One region of the Blautia sp. ZXY-1-B12 genome, then DNA from elsewhere that is predicted to be linked to it. Evidence: riboswitches for the same ligand, from Rfam matches in the RefSeq annotation. Region 1 holds a riboswitch; the other holds the start of a gene.
The links. A riboswitch is a leader RNA that binds a small molecule or an ion and turns the genes downstream of it on or off. The one in region 1 is predicted to bind tetrahydrofolate.
Positions count from the first base shown of each region.

Region 2: another riboswitch for tetrahydrofolate. It lies ahead of AC075L_RS15930 (folate family ECF transporter S component); the one in region 1 lies ahead of folE (GTP cyclohydrolase I FolE).

Region 1 is NZ_JBWJVP010000272.1:3,631-8,007, reverse strand. Features, by position in the region: gene folK (2-amino-4-hydroxy-6-hydroxymethyldihydropteridine diphosphokinase) at 1-685, opposite strand, end outside; gene folP (dihydropteroate synthase) at 743-1,552, opposite strand; gene AC075L_RS19225 (HD domain-containing protein) at 1,592-2,089, opposite strand; gene folE (GTP cyclohydrolase I FolE) at 2,086-2,643, opposite strand; THF riboswitch at 2,779-2,875, opposite strand; gene AC075L_RS19215 (ATP-binding protein) at 2,941-3,924, opposite strand; gene AC075L_RS19210 (DUF4869 domain-containing protein) at 3,930-4,377, opposite strand, start outside.
Region 2 is NZ_JBWJVP010000229.1:42,354-46,730, forward strand. Features, by position in the region: gene AC075L_RS15920 (SGNH/GDSL hydrolase family protein) at 1-612, shown strand, start outside; gene AC075L_RS15925 (GNAT family N-acetyltransferase) at 713-1,489, shown strand; gene AC075L_RS15930 (folate family ECF transporter S component) at 1,819-2,379, opposite strand; THF riboswitch at 2,466-2,570, opposite strand; gene AC075L_RS15935 (hypothetical protein) at 3,108-4,286, shown strand.

The DNA.
Region 1 (4,377 bases):
TAATTTCCTGATCATAAAACAGGATATCCAGATCCAGTGTCCTTGGTCCCCAGTGGATGATACGTTCCCTGTTTGCCGCCTGTTCTAACTGATGCAGTCTCACAAGCAATTCTCCAGGAGTAAGAAGTGTCCGCATTTTCAGAACTCCATTTAAAAATTCATCCTGATCAGTAACTCCGTAAGGTTCTGTAATAAGATAATCGGAAATTGCCTCTATACGGCATCCTTTTGTCTCTGCCAGACCACGGATCCCATTGTCTATATACATCTTTTTATCACCCATATTAGAGCCAAAAGCAATGTAAGCAGTATGCCATTTCCGTGTAATTTCCACAGATACGGTTTTCAAAGGAAGACCAACCGGTGCCCAGGGCTTTTCAATCTTCAGAGTAATTTTTTCAAGTCCGGAAAGAGAGCAAAGAAGCATTTCTGCAAGATTCTCTGCAAGAGATTCCAGAAGTTTATAAGTATGTTTTCTGGTGAAATCAGTGATCATATGGCTGACTTCGCCATAGTTTATGGAAGCAGACAACTCATCGGTTAATCCCGCCAGACGTGTTCTGGTAAAAAGCGTGGCAGAAATAACAAATTTCTGTCCCAGAACATTTTCCTCGGGATATACACCATGGTTTGCAAAAACCTCCAGCTCTTTAATTTCTATTTTGTCTAATCTGGTCTCATCCATAACAGCAAATCCTTTCTGTATGTTATTTATATTTACCATCTGTTTTGTGCCAGTAATTTATCTGCGTCCCAGGATTGCTTCTGTCATCTGGATCACACGCTTGTTTTCTTTAACATCGTGGACACGGACAAAAGAGCATCCCTTCATTACGCCAATTACACTGGTAGCCAAAGTCCCCTCCACGCGCTGATCTACAGGAAGATCCAGTGCCAGTCCGATCATGGATTTGCGGGATGTACCAAGGAGAACCGGAAATCCCAGATTCTGAAAAAGCTCCAGGTGATTCATTGCTTCCAGATTCATTTCAAATGTTTTTCCAAAACCAATTCCCGGATCAAGCATGATTTTTTCATCTTTAATGCCAGCCTGTCTTGCAAGATTGACACATTCCTGTGTTTCGGCGAGCATATCAATGAGAAAGTTTTGATATTCTGTATTAGATTTGTTGTGCATCAGGCAACAGGCCACATCATATTTTGCGATCACAGCTGCCATTTTCGGATCATATTTTAATCCCCAGATATCGTTAACCAGGTCAGCTCCTGCCTGGATAGAGCTTTCAGCAACACTGCTCTTAAAAGTATCTACAGAAACAGGAATGTCAAAATGTTTTTTGACCGCTTCAATAACAGGAAGAACTCTCAGTGCTTCCTCGTCAGCACTGACAGGAGTATGACCGGGACGTGTAGATTCGCCTCCGATATCAATAATATCTGCACCATCAGCAATCATTGCCTCTGTATGTTTCAAAGCTTCATCCATATGATTCCATTTGCCGCCGTCAGAAAAGGAATCAGGGGTAACATTCAAAATTCCCATTATGTAAGTATGATTCTTAGTATCAAAAAAACGGTTTCCAATTTTCATGAGCAGAACCCATCCTTTCTTTTGTGCTTATGAAGAAGATCAGTATTCAATTTTCATATTTTTTTTATCATCAGACCAATAGCATTCGGAAGCAGCGGAACATAAAAAACAATTTCTGGACTGCTTATCCGCTTTATAAAGAAGTGCTGCCAGCGTACTGCAGGAATCTCCTTTTCGGTGATGTCCAATGGAAGACAGAATCAGTTCTTTTTCCTGTTCTGTAAAGTGCAGATCTGTCAGAATTTCCCGTGCGATTTCTACTCCTGCAATATCATGGGGAATGTTGTACTGATATTGCTGTGCACGTCCTATATCATGAAGAAGTGCTGCTGCATAGATAAGCTCTTTGGGCAACTCCAGATGTTCCTCCAGTGCATAAATGTACATCAACCGTGCAACATCCAGAAAATGTTCAGGGGTATGACGGCAGAAGATCCGTTCACTTTCAAGTTCCTGTATTTTTTTATAATGTTCCTGATAAACCGGGTGCCTCCAGATCCGATTGACACGATCCATATCTGAAAAATTGTTATTCATCCTTTTACCATAGAAAGGAACATTTTCTGCAGTTCCTTATCTTCTGTAAACGCACCACGGGTTACAGTAGTGATTGTTTTGCTTCCTGGTTTTTTTATTCCGCGCATGGTCATACAGGTATGTTCCGCTTCCAGCATTACCATAATTCCTTTTGGATCCAGAGTACGCTCCAAAGCATCTGCAATCTGAACAGTAAGCCGTTCCTGGATCTGTGGCCTTCTGGAATAAACCTCTACTGTACGTGCCAGTTTGCTTAAACCGGTAACTTTGCCGTTGGGGATGTATGCAAGATGAGCTTTTCCATAAAAAGGCATCAGATGATGCTCACACATGGAGTAAAAGGTGATGTCTTTTTCCAGCACGATTTCATTATTTTCTACAGGAAACTGCTTTAACAGATGCTGATCCGCTTCATGACCAAGACCTCCGTAAATTTCTTCACACATGCGGGCAATCCTGTCAGGAGTATCAATCAGACCTTCCCGTGTGATATCTTCACCGATACCTTCCAGAAGCAGACGGACTGCCTGCTCAATTTTCACTTTGTCAACCATTAAAAAATAACCTCCTTTGTATTTTTGAAATGGAGATTATCCTTTTGACCAAATTAAAAAGGATATCTCCAATTGTGATAGAATGTATGTCGAAAACATTCCCTAACACAATATGAGATATCCTCTTATATTGTTTGCAACGGGTGCGGATAATATACCGTAAGACGCACTTTTCGTTTCAGTGACAACTCCCCATTCACCGAACACTTGACGCATAAAATCCTATTTTGCATATCATTCATTTCGGTATTCAGTATACCATGTAATACGATAATAGAAAAGGGTTTTTCTGACTTTTCAGAATGATTTTTCCCAGTCTACCAATTTCATGATTGTTTTTACCGCATTCACTATTCTTGGAGCAAAGTACGCCTTTGTAAGCCTTTTCTTCGAATATGCCCATATAAAATTCTTACTGGTACTTTCTATCAATAAATCTGTAAAATATCGTTCCCAACTGATATACTCTTTACTGTCTATATATTCTTCCGGATTCTGAAGTATTGTTTCTACTTTTACTTCCGGTATTTCCTTTGTTGAAAGTAACAACCACTCAAAAGATTCTGGTGCATAGAGTACAATGTTTCCCTGTGTTTTAATGCATTCACTGATATCTTTCATCTCTGAACCAAATGCAGCTCCATCTACAATGACCAAAATTGTACCCTCTTCATTCGGTCTCTGTTCCAACTGTCTGATGATATTTGACTTCCCACCAGCAGAAAAACAGTTCACACCCTTCTGTCTGGACATTTCTTTAAAAAATTCAAATCCAGAATTGGAATCCTCTGTTATTACAAGTTTCGGATTGATATTCTTTTCCTCTGATATTTCACCGTACAAATGATAAATCTCATTATATTTCTGTTTCGCATCATGAAATTTTCCAGATTTGCGAAATCCATATATTTCACTTACACTATATGGCAATGCCGGAAGCTTTTCTCTTGTGGCCAGTACAAAGTAATTATCAGATCCCTGCACAAGCTGTGCAAACTTCTTTGAAACGAGGAAGCGATTTCCTTCATCAATAAAAATAATGCTTCCTGTTGTTTCTTCTATCTTTCTTTCCCAATCCTCACTATCAATCACTTTACAGGGGCAGTCACAGGAAAGAAATACACCGCTGTCCGCACCATATCTTCCATAATCATGTATAAGATCAATTAAAACAGTCTTACCTGATCCACTGTCACCAGTAATAATTGTAATATTCCTATGAATTACAAAATCATATTTCACTTTTCTGGATTCTACAATGATTCTATGTGAACCTTTCATAATCACTACTCCTGTTTCATTTCATTTAAATACTTATTTGCTATAGGAACAAGTTCCTTCATTGAATGGACCGTTTCTCCTCCATTTTGGACTTTTATCTCAAATTTTGTGTCTTTTCCAAAACTCATCATATGTCTGAGATTAATGGTAACATCTTTAATCCTGCCTATTTCCAATATCCATTTTGCACAGTTATCGCCACAGGTCGAGGCATTGAAAATCCGATCCGGTTCATTTAAAATCAGCAACAACGTTTTCACTCCTCCTGACAGTCTTTCAGGAGGAATCTGTCCCAACACCGGACTGTTAATGCATTCACCACTCAATACTTCTGAATCATCAATATCTTTAATCATCTTTTTCGCCAGTTCTGCATCAAGCCATTCTGGTTCATAACTGTTTTTAAAATAAACATTTGTATTATAAATACTGTTTTTCACATCTCCATAAATA
Region 2 (4,377 bases), on a different contig from region 1:
CTCTCAGAAATGTTCCGTAATCAGACTCCTTCTTTCTCCATATCCGGAGATACTATCGGACGCTCATCAAGCGCTGTACAGTTAACAGATAAATCAACAGGTGCCATACATTTCAGGAACTGTGGCATAGATGGCTTCACTGTGACAAGAGTCCTTGAAAATATCCGCCAACACCGTATTTCTTTGCATCACTCTCCTGTTGTAACTCTGCTGATCGGCATCAATGATATCGGTCTGATAATGAACACAGACCGGATGGATTCTCAGAAAGAACAGATGATAAGAGAGTTTGCCACTCATTACAATGAATTATTGGATCTGCTCACTGCAGATGCCAGGCAGGTAATCCTTATGGAACCCTTTATCTTTCCACATCCGGAAGAATATGAGACATGGATTCCCTATGTCCATACCATGTCTGATATTATCCGACAGCTCTCTGTCAGATTCAGACTTCCATTTCTGCCTCTGCATAACTATTTTAATAAGGAAGCAACTCAATCGGGATTTGATGCCATAACAACGGACGGGATTCATCTTACTTTGTATGGGCATAAGCTTCTGGCCGAGAAACTGTTCCCTCTCCTTCAAAGCATTGATAACAATCCCTGAACAGATAAACTATTGCGCATTTTCCCGGAACTTTGTATAATAAATCACTGTCCTCGCTCATATCTGCGGACTTATTATGGAAAGGAGTCTTCCTTATATTATGGAAACTACAATTAAACAGATTGAAGATATGTCTCTGAATGCCTGGCCATCTCACAAGATGGAATTATACGACGGCTGGATCCTGAGATTTTCTTATTTTTATACACACAGAACCAACAGCGTAGAACAGTTCGGCAATTCCACCCTCACCTGGCGGGAAAAAATCCCATATTGTGAAAGCGTATATAAGCGTCTGGGAACCCCCGCTGTATTTAAGATCAGTCCTCTTGTCTCTCCTGACTTTGATTATGTTCTGGAAAACCGTGGATATGCTATCCAGCATACCACCAATGTCATGGCAATGAGCATGAACGCCGCACGGCTGGATGCTCCATATCCTGATGTAACCTTCTGTGACAATATTCCCTCCGAATGGATTGAAAGTCTGTTCCGTTTAAAAAACACCACCAATCCCATCCACCGGAAGGTTGTTCCATCTATGTATCAGGCAATCCTCAAGGAAACCATCTGTGCTTCCATCCGCATGGACAACCAGATCATCGCAACCGGACTTGGTATTCTGGACAGAGATTATATCGGCATCTATGCCATCCATGTCAAAGAAGAATACCGCAAACATGGCTATGCCCGTCAGATCTGCACCGGACTTCTGAAAGAAGGAATGAAAAAAGGTGCACAGAATGCATATCTTCAGGTTGTAGAAGGAAATGACAATGCCCGCGCTCTTTATAAATCGCTGGGGTTTCATCAGCTATACACCTACTGGTTCCGCGTGCAGCCGGATGAAAACGGAAATTTCCCGCCTGAGAAATAAAAAAGAACTATCTGTAAAGCATTTTCATTTTCTGCTTTTACAGATAGTTCTTAATTTTTATAGATTTTAACTTTTCTTTTTCGGGGAATCAGTTGATTCATTTAACATAGTTCGCGCCAACTATGTTGTATATCATTTTAATATTCAAGTCTTATTCTGTATTTTATCTCTGACTTAATTATGTTACTGTTCACTCCGTTCACAGTAACGTAGCCAAAATTCATTCCAGATTGCCTGCGGCAATGGAATTTTGGCTTGTATGTCTCGGGATTTTGGCATATTCATGCCAAAACACCTCGCGGAATAGTGGTGTGTGAACAGTAACTCAATTATACTGTTTTGTTTTTCAGCACTGCAGGTGATGTATTACCTACCACCATTGCTGTCAGCGGACTGAAATACAGCAGACATGTTAATACACAGTAAATCGGGATCATAATTACAAACTGTACCAGTCTTCCGGGCATGATCGCATAGAAGTTATATCCAAGCATGATCACAAGTCCTGCTGTTGTAAGAACCAAAGAGCTGAGAACTGCAGTTACCACGATAGATACGCAGATACCAACTGTCTTTCCTGTTTTCTTTCTGTTTGCAAATAATGGTTTTGCAAGGGCAGGAAGCACACCCCAGAGGATTGCTGCAACTGTGATAAACGGATTTACAGCATAGCCTTTCATAAAGCACCCGATAATATCTGCACATAATCCACAGACACCGCCTGCCACCGGTCCCAGCCACAGACCTGCAAGGATTGTACATACACTTCCCACAGAAATACGGTACGCACCAAGATCAATGACCAGAACTCGTGTGAGTACCAGATGCATGGCGATCAGAAGAGCCATGAACACCAATGTTTTTACGTTCCAATATTGTTTTTTCTGCATAATAAAAACACCTCCATAATGTGTTTAAAAAATAGAGTAGTTACATAAATAATAATCCCTCCACATTATGAGATGCTCTCATATGTAGCAACGGGTGCGGAAATTATATCGTAAGCAGCACGCTTTCTGCTTTTCGTTTCACGGCGACTCCCCAGCCTGTGAACACTTGACGCATAAAATCCTACTTCGCTATTATTTATTTATCGAAATTATAACACAATCCATAGAAATTGCAATATATTTTCCGTTATTATTTTCACAAATTTGAATGCTGTTTTTTGTTCATTCTATACGAATGGTCTGCTTTTTTTACTTGAGAATATTGCTGCAAACACTCGTAAGTCTATGAATAAAACAGCCGCATATACTAATACTATAACATTATGCAGCAGTCCGGCATCTTCAGAAATGAGAAATTACATGAATACAGATATCCCGCCTCGGTCTGCTATAATCATGGAGGTAAAAAATGTCAGAAATATGTAAAAATAACTGCCAAAATCCTTATAATATATGTTATGATAATTACCTGAATACCAACGCCTGTACGGAATGTACCGGCCTGATATGCACTCCTGCCAAAGACAATGACGAATGGGAAAGCTACCGGAAAATTTTTGATTTTATCCCCGAACCGCCGGAAAGCAATATCCCTCCCTGTAAATAATTATTGCATACGGCAGGAATCATGTTCAAACGAATGATTTATCGGAGGTCCTGTCTGTATTATGAAAAAACTGCTTGCTGCATGTGTCTGTGCCGGCCTTAGCTTTTCTTTTGCCGGATGCAGCCCTGAAACCATACTGGAACAATTCACATCCACCGGAGACACATCCGTCCGGGAACTTACTTCTTCATCTGACACCACAACTGAAACCGAAACAAAAGACCGTATCTATATGGATGAACTTTCCGGTACCCTGCAGGATTTTTCAGGAAGCCAGCTTATTCTGAACACGGACAGTGCCTCCTATGTATTTAATGTTTCCAATGCCACCCTGGAATGTAAAGGCGGCATGATCACCGGCGATGAAATCAGTATCATTTACGAAGGTCAGCTTTCCGGTACTGACACAGGCAGTGTACATGTTCTGAAGGTTGTAGATGAATTTCATAAAAAAAATAAGCTGAAAAAGCGCACTGCGCATGGGCAGGTCATTTCCCTGACTTCCAATACCATCACAATAAAATCAAAGAAAGGAAAAACAGCCACCTATCCGATCACAGGAACAAAACAATATTATCAGAATGGAATCAAAGCCGGTGACTGGGTTTACCTTACATTCAAGGGAAAATTCCCGGATACCTCCAATGATTCTTCCGTATCCTTAAATGCCAGTCACCTGAAAGTACTGAGTATTTCTGATCTGAAAGATCTGGAAATACCGGATCCTACCCCAACTCCGGATCCAAAACTCACACAGACACCGGAGCAGATAGAAAATAAAGAAAAACAGCTGCTGGCAACTGTACAGGGAGTAAATCTGAATATCCTCCGGATTCTTCCTGCCGGAAGTGACACCTCCTTTAATCTGGATATGTCAGCAATTCCCGCTTACTTCAAGGGAGGAATTGCCCCGGGATCTCATGTTAATGTTACTTATATCGGAGATCTGGAAACAACATCCCTGGAAGAAGTCCGTATTATTGCTGTGACAGGTGAGGATCCTGATACCATTAATGACAAACATATTTCCTTTACAGTAACCGGCACGATCATTGGAAGTACTGCCAACACCATCACTGTACAGACAGATGACGGTGCCATAGATACCTTCCGTACAGAAAACGCGCAGGATCTCACTGCAGGCGGCATGGAATACGGCGACTATGTGTGTGTTACCTTCCATCCATCCAAATCAAAATCTTCTAATATTTATACAGCAATTAAGGTACAGGATGCGTAAATTGTTACTGTTCACTCCGTTCTCAGCAACACGCTTCGCGATGCAGGAAATATGAACCTCCTTGTGCAATGCCCAAGGAGTATCGTTTGCT